Regions from separate parts of the Aquamicrobium lusatiense genome, predicted to be linked through region 3. Evidence: predicted binding sites of a transcription regulator. Region 3 holds the regulator's gene; each other region holds the start of a gene.
The links. The regulator LexA, encoded in region 3, represses DNA repair genes until DNA is damaged. The targets are predictions, from matches to a motif close to TGTTCNNNNTGTGTTCNG.
Positions count from the first base shown of each region.

Region 1 (4,897 bases), 1.9 Mb from region 3:
TGAAATTCGGATCACGCTCGATCACGGCGAGCGATCCCGAAAAGCCTTCCTTGCGCAGATAGTAGGCGAGCGACGCACCCATGATTGCGCCGCCGATGATGACGATGTCGTATTTCGTCATGATGCGATTCCCGATTTTCCTGTTCCGGTCATGATGGCTGTCGCCATCCTGCGCGCATTGCCCGAACAATGCGTTTCTGAATCTGATAACCGGGCGATGCCGGATGCGTTTTGTCTGGCCGAAAAAAGGTCTTGCCGCAAGCTCTTGCAAGGGCCAGCCTGCCGGGTCACAAAGGCCAGATGACCGATATGCAGAACCGCCCCCGTCGCTCCGTGCTTTATGTCCCTGCCGTCAACGACAAGGCGCTGGCCAAAATCGGGCAGTTGCCCTGCGATGCGATCGTGGTGGATCTGGAAGATTCGGTTTCGCCGGACCAGAAGGCGGCGGCGCGGCGGAAGCTGGCCGGCATTTTCGCCGCCCGTCCGCAGCGCGCGCAGATGGTGGTGCGCATCAATGCGCTGTCCAGCGAATGGGGCGAGGATGATCTCGCGGCGGTCGTTGCCTGTAAACCGGATGCCATCCTGCTGCCCAAGGTCGATACGGCGCGCGACGTGCTGGAAGCCAATGACCGTCTGGACGAGCTCGATGAGGATTCTTCCATCGCCCTGTGGGCGATGATCGAGACGCCCCGGGGGCTGATGAACAGCGGCGCCATCGCCGAGCTTGGGCGCGATCCCGCCTCGCGGCTTTCCTGCTTCGTGATCGGAACCAACGACATCGCCAAGGAAACCGGCGTCTCGCTTAAGCCCGACCGGCGTTATGTGATTCCGTGGCTAATGCAGATATTGCTCGCCGCGCGCGCAGGCGGGCTCGATATGCTCGATGGCGTCTACAATGATTTCCGCGATGCCGAAGGATTTCTCCGGGAATGCGCGGAAGGGGCCAGTATGGGCTTCGACGGCAAGACGCTGATCCATCCATCGCAGATCGAGGCCGCCAACTCTGCCTTTTCGCCGGAGCCTGCCGCGCTTGCCGCGGCACAGGCCATCGTCGATGCCTTTGCGCATCCCGAAAACCGGGACAAGGGCGTGATCGCTCTCGACGGGCGCATGGTCGAGCGCCTGCATCTGGCGCAGGCCGAAAAACTGCTGGCGAAAGCGGCCGCCATCGCTGCATGATGGCGCCTCCGTTTCTCACAGGAAGATCCGATGCGACTCTACCGTTTTCTGACCGCCGTCGATGACGCCACCTTCTGCCACAAGGTGACGGCTGCCCTGAACAAGGGCTGGCATCTCTACGGCTCGCCCACCTATGCCTATGACAAAAAGGAAAAGGTCATGCGCTGCGGGCAGGCGGTGGTGAAGGATGTCGAGGGGCAGGAGTACGAGCCCGGCGAAACGAAGCTCAGCGACTGGTAGGCGCCGGGCTCCTGCCCCGCGTTTCTGGATCGAGCATCGGAATCCCCGAAAACCGGATTCCACTTTTCGGCCCGATGCTCTATTCCGCCGACGTCTCGATGCGCTCCATGTCGTCGTCGGAAAGGCCGAAATGGTGGCCGATCTCGTGGATAAGCACATGGGTGACGATGTCGCTCAGCGTTTCCTCGTTCTCGGCCCAGTAATCGAGGATGGCGCGCCGGTAGAGGGTGACGCGGTTCGGCCCCTCGCCCGTGGCCGGGTTCCAGCGTTCGGCGATGCCGCGCCCCTCGAACAGGCCGAGCAGATCGAAAGGCGTTTCCAGCGCCAGATCGTCCATGATCTCGTCGGTCGGGAATTCCGCCACCTGGATGATGATCTCGCCGGTCAGCGTGCGGAATTCCTCGGGCAGATGCGCATAGGCCTCCAGCGCCAGCATCTCCATTTCCTCCAGCGAGGGGGAGAGTTCTCCGTGCCAGGTGCGTGTCTTGTAGATGCGGGCCATGCTTCGTCCTTCTTTCCCGCGGCATATAGGCTTTTGCGGGCTGCTGGGCAAACGCTGATGCACAGGCAGGGTTTTCCGAAGGAATAAATTCTTATCCTGTCTGCTTGACTCCTGAGTTCGGCTCTGGAATCCTATAAGAACATAACAGGAACAAACAAGAGAGATCGACCGCCATGGCGAATCGCGCCGTGGCGCGGGACGCCGTTTTTGCCCTGCGCCGGGAAATTGCGAGAATTGAAGGCGCGCTGCCGCAGCGCCTTGAAGTGCCTGCGGGAGCGGAAGGCGAAGGGGAGGCCCCGCGCCTGCCCATCGGCGTCGGCAGTCTCGACAGGCTGCTCGGCGGCGGGCTCATGCGGGCGGCGCTGACCGAGATCCATGGTCGTGAAACGCGCGATGCCGGCGCGGTCGCCGGTTTTGCGCTGGCTCTGGCCGGTCTTCTGCTGCGGCAGGCGAAGGAACCGGGTCTCGTGCTGTGGGTCGGCATGTCCGGGGTGCTGCAGGAGGCCGGCTTTCCCCATGCCGTTGGCGCGCAGGCGCTGTCAGGTCTTGCGCCGGAGCGGCTTCTGCTGGCGCAGGCACCGAAGCTTGCCGATGCGCTGTGGGTGGCGGAGGAGGCCATTCCGCTGCAGAAGCTGGCCGCCGTGGTGGTGGAAGTGCACGGCAACCCCGAAAAGCTCGACCTGACCGCCACGCGCCGCCTGCATCGCCGTGCGCAGGCAGCCGGCCGGCCGGTGCTGCTCCTGCGCCAGGCGGCACGGCCTGAAGCCACCGCAGCTCCTGTGCGCCTTGTCGTCGCGCCGGCATCGTCCGGCACACGCAGCACCCTTGCCGGCCTGCTCGCAGGCTCCATTGGCCTGCCTGCCTTCACCGTCTCGCTCGACAAATCCCCTGCCGCCCTGCCCGGCCTGTTCACACTGGAGTGGAATTCCGATGATTGCCTGTTCACCGAAAGAGCAAATCCGCAAATCGGGACAGCGGATCCTGTCGCTGTGGTTTCCCTATCTGGCCGCGGAACGGGTGCTGCGCCGGCGTCTGGGCAGGTCGTGGCGTTCCGCAGGAAAGGTGCATCCGCCGCTGGTGCTGAGCCTGCAGCGCCACAACACGGTGCAGGTCGCGGCCCTCGACGCACGGGCTGAGGCGCTGGGCCTGAAGCGCGGCATGGGCCTTGCCGATGCGCGGGCCATGCATCCGGCCCTCGATGTGGTCGAAGCCGACCCGGCCGGCGAGCGCCGCCTGCTGGAAGCGCTTGCCGACTGGTGCGACCGCTACACGCCGCTGGTGGCGCTGGACGGCGAGAACGGGCTCTTTCTCGACGTTACCGGCTGCACTTCGCTGTTCGGCGGCGAGAAGCCGATGCTGGAGATGGTGCTGGCGCAATTCTTCGATCAGGGTTTTGACGTGCGCGCCGGCCTTGCCTCGACATCCGGGGCCGCATGGGCGGCGGCGCGGTTTCAGGGAAGGCTGGTGGTCGCACCCGGCGGTGAGGCAGACCTGCTGGCACGGCTGCCGCCGCAGGCGCTGCGCCTTGACGCGCAGCTCTGCACGGGGCTCGACAGTGTCGGCCTGCGCAGCATTGGCGAGATCATGGCCGCACCGCGCGCGCCGCTTGCCCGTCGCTTCGGCCGGCACCTGATGCTGCGTCTCGACCAGGCGCTTGGCCGTATCGACGAGGCGGTGTCGCCGCGCCTGCCGGTGCCGGCGCTGGTCGTGGAGCGGCAGCTGGCCGAGCCGGTCGTGCTCACCGAGGACATCGAACGGCTGGTGCAGATGCTGGCCCTGTCGCTGAAAGGCGATCTGGAGCGGCGCGGCGAGGGCGCAAGGCAGCTTGGCCTGTCGCTGTTCAGGGTCGATGGCGCGGTCAGCCGCATCGCCGTCTCCGCCTCGCTGCCGCTGCGCGATCCGGGCAGGATCCACAAGCTGTTTCGCGAAAGGCTTGCCGCTGCCGCCGGCGATTTCGATGCCGGCTACGGATTCGATCTCGTGCGCCTTGCCGCCTTTTCGACCGCGCCCTTCGACATGCGCCAGACGGACCTTTCCGGCGTAGCCGACAGGGGGGATGAGGATCTCGCCCTGTTCGCGGACCGCGTGCGGGCAAGGCTGGGACGCGGGGCCGTGATGCAGCCGGTGGCGGTCGAGAGCCATGTTCCCGAACGGGCCGTCGCCCTGCAACCCTTTGCCGGGAAGCTTCCCGAGGCCGGCTCCGCAGGCGTGCCTCAGCCCGCGCTGCCGGAGCGGCCGGTGCGCCTGTTCGGCCGGCCCGAGCCGGTCGAGGTGCCGGCCACCGAATTGCCGGAAGGCCCGCCGATGCGGTTTCGCTGGCGGCGTGCCCTGCACAGCGTGGTGCGCGCCGAAGGGCCGGAACGCATCGCCCCCGAATGGTGGCGCAATGGCGAAGATGTGCCGGAGCGCGACTATTACCGGGTCGAGGACAGTGAAGGCCGCCGCTACTGGCTCTATCGGCTCGGTCATCATGAAACCGGCCAACCGCCGCCGCGCTGGTTCATGCACGGGCTGTTCGCATGAACGCTTCTGCTGCCGGAAGCGGCGCCCCCGCCTATATCGAGTTCGGCGTGCAGTCGAATTTTTCGCTGCTGCGCGGGGCCTCGCGGCCGGAAGAGCTCGTGGTGACGGCCTGCGCGCTGGGCCATGCCGGCATCGGGCTGGCGGATCGCAACACGGTGTCGGGCGTGGTGCGGGCGTGGAGCCAGTCGAAGGCGATCCGGTTCTCGGAAAAAGGCGAAGCGCATGTGCTGCCCTATCATCCCGGCTGCCGGCTGGCCTTCGCCGATGACACGCCCGACGTGCTCGCCTATCCGCAAAATCGCAGGGGCTGGGGGCATCTGTGCCGGCTGCTGACGACGGGGAATCTGCGCGAGGGGAGCGAAAAGGGAGTTTCGCTGCTTTATCTCGACGATCTGCTGGACTGGGGCGACCACATTTCGTTGGCCATCCTGCCCGATCCGCTGGGGCCGGCCG
Region 1 covers NZ_JACHEU010000001.1:541,698-546,594, reverse strand. Annotated here, with positions in the region: gene HNR59_RS02755 (NAD(P)/FAD-dependent oxidoreductase) at 1-121, opposite strand, end outside; gene HNR59_RS02750 (HpcH/HpaI aldolase/citrate lyase family protein) at 310-1,179, shown strand; gene HNR59_RS02745 (DUF1737 domain-containing protein) at 1,210-1,419, shown strand; gene HNR59_RS02740 (metallopeptidase family protein) at 1,499-1,921, opposite strand; gene HNR59_RS20690 (ImuA family protein) at 2,095-3,057, shown strand; gene HNR59_RS02735 (Y-family DNA polymerase) at 2,999-4,444, shown strand; gene HNR59_RS02730 (error-prone DNA polymerase) at 4,441-4,897, shown strand, end outside.
Region 1: a site for LexA is predicted at 2,057-2,074, ahead of HNR59_RS20690 (ImuA family protein). Genes of this name have one in related genera too.

Region 2 (4,897 bases), 2.2 Mb from region 3:
TGGTCGTTGGCCTTCAGGTCGACCAGCGGCTTCAGCAGGCTTTCGATCTGGAAGGTGACGAAGCGCTCGGCGCGGGCGGCAACCTTGTCGCGTGCCGGACCGGTCAGCTGCTCGTCGGCCAGCAGAACCAGACGCGGACGCAACACGTCCTCGCCGGCGACAAGCGTGGCGATCGGCGCGCCGATCCAACGCAGCACGCCATCGGAGCCGAGTGCAATGTCGTTGTTGCCGGAGGCGGCAAAGCGGTCGGCGCGGGTTTCAAATTCGACGGCCAGCGCCTTTTGTGCCGCGGCGCGAACCGCCTTGGCGGCTTCGCCACCGGCGCTCTGGTCCGCGGTAAAACGGAACCCCTGCAATTCTCCGACATGGTGCCCTTCGACGAGGACTGTTCCGGAAGGGCTGATTTCTGCTTCGGACATGGTATTTTCTCTGAGGCGGCGCATAAGCACGGAAGTCCTGCGGTCTACGAAGCGTTTCGTCAACCTGTCATGCAGCGCATCCGACAATCTATCCTCGATTTCGCGCGTCTTTTCCTGCCAATGTGCCGGATCGGCAAGCCAGCCGGGCCGGTTCGACACGAAAGTCCAGGTGCGGATCTGGGCAATGCGCGCCGACAGGGTGTCGATGTCGCCCTCGGTGGTGTCGGCGCGGCGCACCTGTTCGGCCATGTAATTCTCATCGACATGACCCCGCCGGGCGATGTCCATGTAGATGGACGCGATCAGGTCGGCGTGCTGGGCCGGCGAGATGCGGCGGTAGTCGGGCAGGGCGCAGGCGTCCCACAGTTGCGCCACCCGCTCCGGGCGTGAGGCAAGGGCGCGGATGTCGCCGTCGCGCGACAGATATTCCAGCGCCTGCGCATCGACGGCCGGCAGCGCCCGCGTCAGCCCCTCGACCGGTGCATTGGTTTCGATCGACCGGCGCAGCGCATCGAGGCTGGCGAAGTCGAAGGCGGCGGTGCGCCATTGCAGCACCTTCACCGGCTCGAAATCGTGGCTCTCGATCTTTTTGACCAGATCGTCGTCGAACGGATCGACACGGCCGGTGACGCCGAATGTGCCGTCGCGCATGTGGCGGCCGGCGCGGCCGGCGATCTGGCCAAGCTCGGCGGCGGTGAGCTGGCGGAACTGGTAGCCGTCGAACTTGCGGTTCTGGGCGAAGGCGACATGGTCGACGTCGAGGTTGAGCCCCATGCCGATGGCGTCGGTGGCGACCAGATAATCCACGTCGCCATTCTGGTAGAGCGCCACCTGCGCGTTACGGGTGCGCGGCGACAGCGCGCCAAGCACCACGGCCGCGCCGCCCTGCTGGCGGCGGATCAGCTCGGCGATGGCGTAGACTTCGTCGGCCGAGAAGGCGACGATGGCCGTGCGCCGTGGCAGGCGGGTGAGCTTTTTGGAACCGGCATAGGCCAGATGCGACAGGCGCGGGCGCGTCACCAGCGAAATGCCGCGCAACAGCTTCTGGAGAATGCCCTGCATCGTCGCAGCACCCAGAAGCAGCGTTTCCTGCCGCCCGCGCAGATTGAGGATGCGGTCGGTGAAGATGTGGCCGCGTTCCAGATCCCCGGCAAGCTGGACTTCGTCGATGGCGACGAAAGCCGCATCGGTCTCGCGGGGCATGGCTTCCACGGTGCAGACCGAGTAGCGGGCGCCTGCGGGCTGGATTTTCTCCTCGCCGGTGATCAGCGCCACTTTCGCCGCGCCCACCTTCTCGCAGAGCCGCGCATAGACCTCGCGGGCGAGCAGGCGCAGCGGCAGGCCGATGACGCCGCTTTCGTGCGCCACCATGCGCTCGATGGCCAGATGCGTCTTGCCGGTGTTGGTGGGACCGAGCACGGCGGTCACGTCGCGGCCGGACAGGATAAGCGGCTGTTGGGGCTTGGGTTGGATGTTCATCGGCGGGGAAAGTCTCTCCGGCCACACTGCAGCAAGGGACGCCCGAAAGCGCTGGATCGCCTCCGACCCGTCTGACACATAGGCATTTATGCACCGGGGTGAAAGGCGGAAGTTTCAGCGCGTCCCTCAGTCGCTGCATCCGAGGCGGCTGGCGGCCCGCGTTAACGGGTGGAACGAGTCTGGAACGAATCGGCGACGAATCGCTGACTCTTGCCGATTCATGGTTCGTTCACGGCTACATATAGGCCTTCAGGTGCGGTCCGGAGCTACATGCTGAATCGCCTTCGGAACAAGACATTGCCTGCTCTTCACTATCGTTAAGGTTTGCCGGCCGCTTGCATCGCGGTAACTGGCGTCAGAAGGCAATTCATTGAAAAATAAGGAAATTATTAACTTCCCTTAAGAAATTCCAATCGCGCACATGGCTGTTTTCTTAACGATTCGATCAAAGGCGGAACGAAACGGCGACGAATCGCCGACCTGTGAATTTTCCCGTTTCGTTCACCGCTACATGTTGTGTCCCGCACAGCTTATCCACAGGCCTTCCACAGCAGGGGTGCAGCCGGATGTGGAAACGGCGCGGCCATGAAGGCCGCGCCGTTAACCGTTTCGTGCCGTATCGGGACAGGCAGCCTCAGGCGAGGTACTGCCCGCCATTGGCCGTCAGCGTCGAGCCGGTGATGAAGCCGGCGTCGTCGGAAGCAAGGAAGAGCACACAGCGCGCGATCTCCTCGGCTTCGCCCAGCCGTCCGACCGGGATCTGGGCAATGATGGATTCGCGCACCTTCTCCGGCACGGCCATCACCATGTCGGTGGCGATATAGCCGGGGCAGATGGCGTTGACCGTGATGCCAGCGCGGGCGCCTTCCTGCGCGAGCGCCTTGGTGAAGCCGATATCGCCCGCCTTGGCCGCCGAATAGTTGGCCTGCCCCATCTGGCCCTTCTGCCCGTTGATCGAGGAGATGGTGATGATGCGGCCGAACTTGCGGTCGCGCATTCCCGTCCACAGCGGATGCGTCATGTTGAACACGCCGCTGAGATTGGTGCCGATCACTTCGTTCCACTGCTCGCGCGTCATCTTGTGGAACATGGCATCGCGGGTGATGCCGGCATTGTTGACCAGAACCGAGACGGGGCCGAGATCCGCTTCCACCTGAGCGATTCCTGCAGCGCAGGCATCGTAATCGGCCACGGACCATTTGTAGACCGGGATGCCGGTTTCCTCGTTGAAGATGCGGGCGGCATCATCATTGCCGGCATAGTTGGCCGCAACCTTGTAGCCCGCATCCTTCAACGCCCTGGCGATGGCGGCACCGATGCCCCGTGTCCCACCGGTGACGATAGCTGTTCTGCTCATGCTGGTGATTCTCCATTATCAGGGCAGTCCGCCGCAGCCGAGCAGGAGATTGAGGCCTTATGGTGCCTTAACAGCTTGCCCTTGCGGTCGTTCTGCCCTGTCCTCCCTTTGTTGCCTAGTTCAGCCCCTCGAGACACATGGCAACGCCCATGCCGCCGCCGATGCACAGCGTGGCCAGACCCTTCTTCGCATTGCGGCGCTTCATCTCGTAGACGAGCGTGTTGAGGATGCGGGCACCCGAAGCGCCGATCGGGTGACCGATGGCGATGGCGCCACCATTGACGTTGACGATTTCCGGATTCCAGCCAAGCGACTTGTTCACGGCGCAGGCCTGCGCGGCGAAGGCTTCGTTGGCCTCGACGAGGTCGAGATCGCCGACAGACCAGCCGGCCTTTTCCAGCGCTTTCCGGGAAGCCGGGATCGGTCCGGTGCCCATCACCGCCGGGTCGACGCCGGCCGTTGCCCAGGAAGCGATGCGGGCGATCGGTGTGAGGCCGCGGCGCTGAGCCTCTTCTTCGCTCATCAGCAGCACGCCGGCGGCGCCGTCATTGATTCCGGAAGCGTTGGCGGCGGTCACGGTGCCTTCCTTGTCGAAGGCGGGCTTCAGCTTCTGCATGGCCTCGATGGTGGCGCCGTGGCGGATATATTCGTCATCTTCGACGATGGTGTCGCCCTTGCGGCCCTTCACCGTTACCGAAACGATCTCGTCCTTGAACTTGCCGGCCTTCTGGGCCGCTTCGGCCTTGTTCTGGGATGCGAGCGCGAACTGGTCCTGCTCGTCGCGGGAAATCTGGAACTCGCGCGCCACGTTCTCGGCTGTGATGCCCATGTGGTAGCCGTTGAAGGCATCCCACAGGCCGTCCTTGATCATGGTGTCGATCATCTTGTAGTCGCCCATCTTCACGCCGTTGCGCAGATGCTGGGCGTGGGGCGAGAGTGACATGGATTCCTGTCCGCCTGCGATCACGACGCGGGCGTCGCCCGTGGCGATCTGCTGCATGCCGAGCGCAACCGAGCGCAGGCCCGAGCCGCAAACCTGGTTCATGCCCCAGGCCGAAGTTTCCTTCGGAATGCCGGCCAGCATGGATGCCTGACGGGCGGGGTTCTGGCCCTGCGCTGCGGTGAGCACCTGACCGAGGATGACTTCGTCCACCTCCGCCGCGTCGACGCCTGCGCGCGCCAGCAATTCCCTGATGACGATGGCGCCAAGCTCATGCGCCGGCATGTTTGCGAAGGAGCCGCTGAAGGAGCCGACCGGTGTGCGGGCGGCGCTGACGATGACGATGGAATTGGAAGACGACATTGTTTTCTCCGGACTTTGCAGAACTGCACTCGGCGGTGTCATGACTTTTGTTGCCCTTTCCGAAAGGCGAGTCAAATCCGAAAAAGTCGCGGCGAAGTGACCTGCGGTAAGTCGGCTCAGCAATGCTGCGCAGCATTTTGCAGGTGACAGGAACATGCCTGCCGTTCCGCACTGCACAAAATCTATTGGAGTCGGTGCCGTTTTGGGCCTATCCTGTTGCAAAGCAATGCAAAAGGTAAGCTCATGCTTACCAATTCGACAAAGCTGTTCGGGGAGGACGCTGGTGGCTGCGAAAGACGATAGTGTGATCATCAAGAAATACGCCAACCGTCGGCTCTA
Region 2 covers NZ_JACHEU010000001.1:290,647-295,543, reverse strand. Annotated here, with positions in the region: gene HNR59_RS01525 (helicase-related protein) at 1-1,898, opposite strand, end outside; gene phbB (beta-ketoacyl-ACP reductase) at 2,533-3,255, opposite strand; gene HNR59_RS01515 (acetyl-CoA C-acetyltransferase) at 3,371-4,558, opposite strand; gene phaR (polyhydroxyalkanoate synthesis repressor PhaR) at 4,842-4,897, shown strand, end outside.
Region 2: a site for LexA is predicted at 2,068-2,085, ahead of HNR59_RS01525 (helicase-related protein). Genes of this name have one in related genera too.

Region 3 (4,897 bases):
CAGCTCGTGGGCGTGTTCGCGCCCGAATGGGTGCTGCCGGTGGCCGAAGCCCTCAAGGCGCTCGGTTCCAGACATGTGTGGGTCGTTCACGGCGATGGCTATGACGAGATCACCGTAACGGGCGAAACCCATGTTGCCGAACTCGTGAACGGTGAAATCCGCAGTTTCACCCTCACCCCTGAAGCCTTTGCGCTGCAACGCCATTCCAAGGAAGCGTTGCGCGGAGGAGATTCGGAATTCAACGCGGCCGCATTGCGCGGTGTTCTTTCGGGAACTCCCGGCGCATATCGTGATACGGTGCTGATGAATGCTGGTGCCGGACTGGTCGTTGCCGACAGGGTCAGGACACTTGAAGACGGAATCGTCAGAGCCCGCGAAGCGATCGACAATGGGAATGCGACCAGAGTTCTGAACAAGTTGATCGAGGTTTCCAACGCTTAGCCATGTCAGACATTCTGCGTAAGATTGAAGCCTACAAGCGTGACGAGATCGCCGCAGCAAAGGCGCGCAGGCCCCTTTCCGAGCTGAAAGCCCGGGCAGCAGATCAGGAAAAGCCGCGCGGCTTCCTGTCCGCACTTGAAACATGCAATCACGAAGGCCGCTTCGCGCTCATTGCCGAGATCAAGAAAGCCAGCCCGTCAAAAGGCCTTATCCGGGCCGATTTCGATCCGCCCGCTCTTGCCCGTGCCTATGAGGCCGGCGGCGCTGCCTGCCTTTCGGTGCTGACGGACGGACCGTCTTTTCAGGGCGCCCCGGAATATCTGACCCGGGCGCGTGAGGCTGTCAGCCTTCCCGCGCTGCGCAAGGATTTTCTGTTCGACACCTATCAGGTGCATGAGGCGCGCGCATGGGGGGCGGATGCGATCCTCATCATCATGGCAAGCGTCGATGATGCCACCGCGCAGGCGCTCGAAGACACCGCCTTCTCGCTCGGCATGGACGCACTGATCGAGGTGCATGACGAGGAAGAAACGGTTCGTGCGCTTCGCCTTTCCTCGCGCCTTATCGGGATCAACAACCGCAATCTGCGCACCTTCGAAACCTCGCTGGAAACCAGCGAACGTCTTGCCCCGATGATTCCGGCCGACAGGCTGCTCGTCGGCGAGAGCGGTATCTTCACCAATGAGGACTGCAAGCGGCTGGCCCGGAGCGGCATCGGCACCTTCCTCGTTGGCGAAAGCCTGATGCGTCAGGATGACGTTACCAGTGCCACGCGCATCCTCCTTGGGCTCGAATCAGGCGAGGCATAGCTGCCGTGAGCGAACGCCCCTCCCCGGCCGGAACCGGCCTTACGCATATCGGCGCTTCCGGCGAAGCGCATATGGTCGATGTCGGCGGCAAGGCCGAGACCGTACGGGAGGCTATCGCCGGGGGCAGCGTTCGCATGCAGGCCGAAACGCTTGCCATGATCCTCGCAGGCAACGCTAAGAAAGGCGACGTCCTTTCGACAGCCCGCATAGCCGGCATCATGGCCGCCAAGAAGGCGCACGAGCTCATCCCGCTCTGCCACCCCCTGCTGCTCACCAAGGTCAGCGTCGATATCGAGCCGGATCACGATCTGCCGGGCCTCAGGGTTCAGGCGCTGGCGCGCGTCACCGGCAAGACCGGCGTTGAAATGGAGGCGCTGACGGCTGCGTCCGTCGCCTGCCTCACCATCTACGACATGGCCAAGGCCGTGGACCGCGCGATGATTATTTCCGACATCAGGCTTACCTCCAAGACCGGAGGAAAATCAGGCGACTACAAGGCAGAACCCTGACATGGCGCTGGTCCCGATGGAAACGGCGCTGCAACGCCTTCTGGAGGATGTCGGACCCCTCGATGGCGAAAGCGTACCCCTCAAGGATGCGTATGATCGCGTGCTTGCCGAGTCAATCGTGGCGCTGCGTACGCAGCCTCCGTTCGACGCCTCGGCGATGGATGGCTATGCCATGCAGGGCGCCGACGCGCAGACCACGGACGGTGAATTGGCCGTCATCGGCGAAGTGGCCGCCGGCAGCACATTTTCAGGCTCTGTCGAGGCCGGCCAGTGCGTGCGCATCTTCACCGGCGCACCCCTGCCCGCTGGAACCGATACGGTCGTTATTCAGGAAAATGTCGACAGGCCGGCAGATGGCGTCATTCGCCTGCGCGAGCCGACCGCTGCCGGTCGCAATGTGCGGCGCGCCGGACTGGATTTCACGACTGGCGACCTTCTCGTCGAAAAAGGCCATCTGATGCGTGCCAGCGCGCTTTCGCTTGCCGCTTCGGCCAATCACGCGCGCCTCAAGGTCGTCAAACGGCCTCTGGTCGCCATCATCGCCACCGGCGACGAATTGTGCCTGCCGGGAAGCGAACTGGGGCCGGGGCAGATCATTTCATCCAACAGCTATGGCATCGCAGCCGCGGCCCGCGCCGTGGGCGCCGATGTTCTCGATCTTGGCATCGCACCAGATCGCGAGGATGCAATCTCGGCGCTGGTGAAGCAGGCTGTTGCTGCCGGCGCGGACGTCATCGTCACATCTGGCGGAGCCTCCGTCGGCGATCACGATCTCGTTCACAAGGTTCTGACGCGCGAAGGCATGACGCTCGACTTCTGGCGGATCGCCATGCGGCCAGGAAAGCCGCTGATGTTCGGCAGAATGGACAACATCAGATGTCTGGGCCTGCCCGGAAATCCCGTGGCAAGCCTCGTCTGCTCGCAGCTTTTCCTGAAACCTCTGCTCGCCCGCCTTGGCGGCCGGACTTTCCATCAGGACATCAGGACAGCGACGCTCGGGGCACCGGTTTCAGCCAACGACCATCGGCAGGACTATGTTCGTGCCGCCATCGAGGAACGCGACGGCCAGCTGATTGCCACGCCCTTCGGTGTACAGGATTCCTCCATGCTGCGCACCATGGCCGCATCCGGGGGTCTCGTCATACGCGCCCCCTTCCAGCCAGCATCGGAAATCGGCGATCCCTGCCAGTTGATGATGATCGGTTGAAGCCGTCCCGGATCGTTCTGATTTTAAGCGGTTGCGGAACACAACTGGAACATATAGTGTTTGTTCCGGGTTTGTTTTCCGATTCTGGATTCGCCGCTGCCGGGGGAACCTATGCTGACGCGCAAGCAACATGAACTGCTTCTGTTTATCCATGAGCGTTTGAAGGAGAGTGGCATTCCGCCCTCTTTCGACGAAATGAAGGAAGCGCTGGACCTTGCCTCGAAGTCGGGCATCCATCGCCTGATCACCGCACTGGAAGAACGTGGGTTCATCCGTCGCCTGCCCAATCGTGCGCGTGCGCTGGAAGTGCTGCGCCTGCCCGATTCCATTGCCCCCGGCCTAAACAGCGCACGAAAATTTTCACCCAGCGTCATTCAGGGAAGCCTTGGGCAGCCGGCAAAGGATGTTCGCAAGCCGCAGGTCGCCAGCAATGACGATGACAGCGCTTCGGCGGTTTCCATCCCCGTGATGGGGCGGATCGCTGCGGGTGTTCCGATCGATGCGATCCAGCACAAGACACATTCCATTTCGGTGCCGCCGGAGATGCTGTCGGGCGGCGAGCATTATGCCCTCGAAGTTCGGGGCGATTCCATGATCGAGGCAGGCATTTTTGATGGCGATACCGTCATCATCCGCAACGGCGATACAGCCACCCCGGGCGATATAGTCGTGGCACTCGTTGACGAGGAAGAAGCAACCCTGAAGCGGTTCCGTCGCAAAGGCGCCTCCATCGCGCTTGAAGCCGCCAATCCGGCTTACGAAACCCGGATTTTCGGACCCGACCGCGTCAAGGTGCAAGGCAGGCTGGTCGGATTGATCCGCCGTTATTGATCCGGAAATGAAACGGAGCGAACCGGATTTTTGTTTTCGCTCTGTTCTGAAAAAACATTATCTATCAGGATATTAAAACAACATCTTGGGGAAATGATCGAAATATTTATGTCGCCATTTGAGCGCTCTTAAAACGCTGGAATCAATCTGTTGATCGCAGATAGTTGAAGAGCACTTTACGGCCTGTACGAACGGCGAGCAGATTTTATCTTCATAGGTGAGCCGCCAGTCGAGCGATCTGCCACGATGTTCGATTTCCCGCGTAACTGGGTCTGCATTTTACCCACCCGCGCAAGCAGACGTGCCTAGGGAGGTGCACACTGTTCAGGATGCGCCCTGTCTTTATCGCTTATTCGATCTTGTCCGAGGCCGAGAGAACAGGCGTTTCCGCAGGTGCTGAGGCAACTTTTCTCTCATAGGGCGGCAAGCCACGGGCTTCCCGCGAGTATCGGCGCTGGGTGTGCCATGGCCGATAATTCCCTTCAATTGCGAAGCGCACCTTTGGCTCTCCGATGATTGGCAATGAATTTCCGGCTGAAACAACAGCAGAAGCAGTGTCGATCTTTTCCAGATAGACTTCGGCACTTCCCTTTTGCGCCAGCTCCCGACGGGTCACCACAATTGCCTGAGATTTTCGGCATGGGCTACGCGTAACCGCGTCCTCGATCACGATGACTGTTGCATGGGCACATGCTTTGGCGGCCGTAGCTGCATCCGGAGCCTGCACGACAAGCAGGCCAGAGGGACTGCGCAACGCACATGTTTTCCCGGAGCATACAAACCCTGCTGCTGTACTTTCCTGCTTCGCAGAGGCGATAAAATCCTGCAGAAAAATACCTTCGTCCGGCTGCTTTACGCGGGTTGGCGGCAATACCATCTCAGAGTCCATCGCCCGGCTCCAGTTATCCATGGTGAAGGCATTCGGGCGGGGTCGGTTGACCGCAACCTGCCCGCCTTCCATGGCGACGGCAATCAGCCGGGCATCTTCTGAAATGAGAATGTCAGGCGTTCGGGCGGAACCCAGCGTGAGCAGGCTGCCTATGGCGAATGGCAGTGCAACAAGGCGCAGCCATGTTGTCGTCATCGTTGCAATCACCAGC
Region 3 covers NZ_JACHEU010000001.1:2,454,210-2,459,106, forward strand. Annotated here, with positions in the region: gene trpD (anthranilate phosphoribosyltransferase) at 1-441, shown strand, start outside; gene trpC (indole-3-glycerol phosphate synthase TrpC) at 444-1,250, shown strand; gene moaC (cyclic pyranopterin monophosphate synthase MoaC) at 1,256-1,759, shown strand; gene HNR59_RS11785 (molybdopterin molybdotransferase MoeA) at 1,761-2,966, shown strand; gene lexA (transcriptional repressor LexA) at 3,078-3,797, shown strand; gene HNR59_RS11795 (ComEC/Rec2 family competence protein) at 4,147-4,897, opposite strand, start outside.

Region 4 (4,897 bases), 370 kb from region 3:
TGTAAACCTTCATGCCCTTTTTCAGGTACTGCTCGGCCACCTTGGCAAGGTTGTCATTGAAGATGACGACGCTGTGCCATTCGGTTTTCTCCTTGCGCTCGCCCGACATCTTGTCGCGCCAGCTTTCAGAGGTGGCAATGCGCAGGTTGACGACCGGATCACCGGAGTTCAGGCGCCTGATTTCCGGATCAGCACCCAGATTGCCAACCAGTATGACCTTATTGACGCTGCCCGCCATGACGCTGTCTCCACGCTCGTCCTAAATTGGAAGTCGCTTACCTTACAGTCTGCCGCGCCGTTTGGCCCGCACGGTCCTGCTGTTTCCCCAAAAGGTTTTTTTTGTTCTCTTTTTGCTCGTTAATTTTCAACCAATGTCAATGCCGATTGGCACTCTGTCACACGTCTCTGTGAACCATAAAGGAAAGCAGCGCTCTGGAAGAGCCATCCACATCCGCTTATATCAGGCTCATGAACCACGTTTTAGCAGCTTTTCTCTGCGCCCTGCCCGTGCTTGTGGCTGCCAGCCCGGCCCTTTCCGGAAGCAGGCAGACACCGGCGACAACGCCCGCTCAGACGAACACCGACCTGCCCGGCGTGGACCGCAGTTTCAGCATCGTAACGCCTTTGCCGCCCGAACCGGACGATACGCCCCGTCCCGGCCAATTCGGTCAGTTCAGGGTCGGGAATTTCGATGTGAAGGTTTCAGGCAAACTCACCTTCGATGTCGGCGTCGGTAACCTGCCTCCAGCCAAACGCTGAATTTCAGCCGAAAAAGCTTTTTCAGGTGCGAGAAAGCAGCAGTCTGCTCCTCATGCCCTCACAAAAAGACAAGCTCCTGACGCTGTCATTGCAGCATCAGGAGCTTTTTATGGGCTTTCCCATAATGCCGGGAGCATTTTACCGGCTTTTCCTCGGATGCTTCGCGGCGTTCAACCGACGATCCGACTAAAGTCTCTGATTTTCGGGGGAACGGCCAGGCTCCGGCTTCACGATGAAAATCTTCACCTGCCAGATGGCTGACCGCGGTTCCGCTCAGGCGCGAAACCAGTTCGAACTGTCAGGTGGGGTCATACCTCGCTCCTTCTGTTCGTTTCCACGCATGATCGAAAGCACTTCATCCGCAGGCGCACCATCCATCCCGCGACTTTTCGCAGATGCCATGCGCCTTCCGGAGATCAGCCCCGTAAGGCGATCGGCTTCCGTTCCTGAAATCTGGCGCTTCTGTTACCCTACGTCAACCGCCCAAAGCGCCATCAGCCAAAATGTGAACTTTGTAACAGCATACCCGCCCTTTATGTCAGGAGGCTGTTCATTTTTTGTTCTTTTCACTTGCCTGCCCCGCTGAAAGGCGCGTAAACCCTCAAACGGAAAGTCGCGGCATCTCTCGAAACCGCGCAGGAACGACCTATATTCGCGGAGGACGGGCAAGCCCGCCATTCCGAAACATCCAGTCGAGGCGGCGGAGCGGCCATGGCCGACCATAAGTTTATTTCCATTCGCGGTGCCCGCGAGCACAATCTCAAGAATGTCGATCTCGACCTGCCCCGCGACTCTCTGGTCGTGATGACCGGCCTGTCGGGCTCGGGCAAGTCATCGCTGGCGTTCGACACCATCTACGCCGAGGGCCAGCGCCGCTATGTGGAAAGCCTGTCGGCCTATGCCCGGCAGTTCCTCGAAATGATGCAGAAGCCGGACGTCGATCAGATCGACGGCCTGTCGCCGGCGATCTCCATCGAGCAGAAGACGACCTCGAAGAACCCGCGCTCCACCGTCGGCACGGTCACCGAGATCTACGACTACATGCGCCTGCTTTTCGCGCGCGTGGGCGTTCCCTATTCGCCGGCCACCGGCCTGCCCATCGAAAGCCAGACCGTTTCGCAGATGGTCGATCGCATTCTGGCACTGGACGAAGGCACCAGGCTTTTTCTCCTTGCCCCCATCGTTCGTGGCCGGAAGGGCGAATACCGCAAGGAGCTTCTGGAACTCCAGAAAAAGGGCTTCCAGCGCGTCAAGGTCGACGGAACTTTCTACGAGATCGCCGACGTTCCGGCGCTGGACAAGAAATACAAGCACGACATCGATGTCGTGGTGGACCGCATCGTCGTGCGGCCCGATCTTGCGACGCGCCTCGCCGACTCCATGGAAACGGCGCTGCGGCTGGCCGATGGACTGGCGGTCGCCGAGCTTGCCGACAAGCCGCTGCCTCCGGAAGAAACCGCCGGTGGTGGCGGCGCTAATAAGTCGGCCAACGACACCCATGAGCGGATCCTGTTTTCCGAGAAATTCGCCTGCCCGGTTTCCGGCTTCACCATCCCGGAGATCGAGCCGCGTCTGTTTTCGTTCAACAATCCCTTCGGCGCATGCCCGACCTGCGACGGGCTGGGCAACCAGCGCGCCATCGATCCCAATCTGGTCGTTCCCGACGACAATGTGACCCTGCGTGACGGCGCCGTCGCCCCGTGGGCGAAATCCAGTTCGCCCTATTATGCGCAGACACTGGAGGCGCTGGGCGCGGCTTACGGATTCAAGCTCGCCGACAAGTTCAGCGCTCTGCCCGAGGAAGGGCGCAACGCCATATTGCATGGCACCGGCAAGCGCGAGATAGCCTTCGATTACAATGACGGCCTGCGCGCCTACAAGACGACCAAGACCTTCGAGGGCGTCATTCCCAATCTGGAACGGCGCTGGAAGGAGACGGAATCGGCGTGGATGCGCGAGGAGATCGAGCGCTACATGTCGGCCACCCCCTGCCCGGCCTGCGGCGGCTATCGCCTCAAGCCCGAAGCACTGGCGGTGAAGATCGCGGGCAAGCATATCGGCGAGGTCACCGAGCTTTCGATCCGCAAGGCCGATCTGTGGTTCAACGAGTTGCCGGGCCTTCTCAACGACAAGCAGAACGAGATCGCGCTGCGCATCCTCAAGGAAATCCGCGAGCGTCTGCGCTTCCTCAACGATGTCGGCCTCGACTATCTGACCCTGTCGCGCAATTCGGGCACGCTTTCGGGCGGCGAAAGCCAGCGCATTCGCCTCGCCAGCCAGATCGGCTCCGGCCTGACCGGCGTTCTCTATGTGCTGGACGAACCCTCCATCGGCCTGCACCAGCGCGACAACACCCGCCTGCTCGACACGCTCAAGCATTTGCGGGACCTCGGCAATACGGTCATCGTCGTCGAGCATGACGAGGATGCGATCCTGCATGCCGACTATGTGGTCGATATCGGCCCCGCCGCCGGCGTGCATGGCGGACGCGTGATCGCGCAGGGAACGCCGCGCGAGATCATGGCCAATCCGAACTCGATCACCGGAAAGTATCTGTCCGGCGAGATGGAGATCGCCACGCCGGCCGAGCGTCGCAAAGGCAAAAAAGGCAAACGCATCAGGGTCGTGGGCGCGCGCGGCAACAATCTGAAGAATGTAACAGCGGAAATTCCACTCGGCACCTTCACTGCCATCACCGGCGTGTCGGGCGGGGGAAAATCCACTTTCCTGATCGAGACGTTGTTCAAGGCCGCCTCGCGCCGCATCATGGGTTCGCGAGAACATCCTGCCGAGCACGACCGCATCGAAGGGCTGGAGTTCCTCGACAAGGTCATCGACATCGACCAGAGCCCGATCGGACGCACGCCGCGCTCCAACCCCGCCACCTATACGGGTGCGTTCACGCCGATCCGCGACTGGTTTTCAGGCCTGCCGGAAGCCAAGGCGCGCGGCTATCAGCCAGGCCGTTTTTCCTTCAACGTCAAAGGCGGCCGCTGCGAGGCGTGTCAGGGCGATGGCGTCATCAAGATCGAGATGCACTTCCTGCCGGACGTTTACGTCACCTGCGACGTCTGCCACGGCAAGCGTTACAACCGCGAGACGCTCGACGTCACCTTCAAGGGTAAATCCATCGCCGACGTTCTCGACATGACGGTGGAGGAAGGTGTCGAATTCTTTTTAGCCGTGCCCGCTGTTCGTGACAAGCTACAGACGCTCAAGGATGTCGGTCTTGGCTATATTCGCATCGGCCAGCAGGCGACCACGCTTTCCGGCGGTGAGGCGCAGCGTATCAAGCTGGCCAAGGAACTGTCGCGTAAGGCCACCGGCAAGACGCTCTACATCCTCGACGAGCCGACCACCGGCCTGCATTTCCATGACGTGGCAAAACTGCTCGAAGTGCTGCAGGAACTGGTCGAACAGGGCAACACGGTTGTCGTCATCGAGCACAATCTGGAGGTCATCAAGACCGCCGACTGGGTTCTCGACCTTGGACCGGAAGGCGGCGATGGCGGCGGCGAACTGGTCGCTTCCGGAACGCCTGAAGACATCGTAACCGAACCGCGCAGCTACACTGGCCAGTTCCTGAAAGAGCTTCTGGAACGGCGGCCGGGCGGAAAGCAGGTCGCTGCGGAGTAGCACGGCAAGCCGTCAGACTTTCGGCTCGATTATCGGCAGGGGTTCGGGCGACTTTGCCTCCCGACCTCTTCCGCTCCTTCCGGGACGGTGGCGGGACGATTTTCAGGCGCACCCGCGCGGTTCCGGGCACGATATCTGGCCCGGGAAAGCCGCGCTTCGGCCCGTTTCATGAGTGTGCCCAGCGTATCGCGCTCCATCACCTCTGCGAAACCGAAGCTCGCCATAATCGGAACGCTTTGCTCCGGCTCGCCGCAGCAGATGTCGTCAATGGCGTTACGGAGCAGACCTACCCAGTTGAGCGCCCCTTCATTCGTCGCGCCCTGAAGCAGGATGGCGAATGACGCTTCCTCCATGCGGCCGACGACATTGACAGGCCCGGCCGCATCACGGAGCAAAGTCCCCATTTTAGAGAGCACCCTGTCATCAAAGGCAGTTTTCGGCGCGTCGCCGACCGGCCGGGAATGGTGAAGCGCGCACAGCACCAGCGATATTGGAGCATTCC
Region 4 covers NZ_JACHEU010000001.1:2,082,103-2,086,999, reverse strand. Annotated here, with positions in the region: gene ssb (single-stranded DNA-binding protein) at 1-238, opposite strand, end outside; gene HNR59_RS09990 (hypothetical protein) at 469-759, shown strand; gene uvrA (excinuclease ABC subunit UvrA) at 1,471-4,395, shown strand; gene HNR59_RS09980 (GGDEF domain-containing protein) at 4,425-4,897, opposite strand, start outside.
Region 4: a site for LexA is predicted at 1,307-1,324, ahead of uvrA (excinuclease ABC subunit UvrA). Genes of this name have one in related genera too.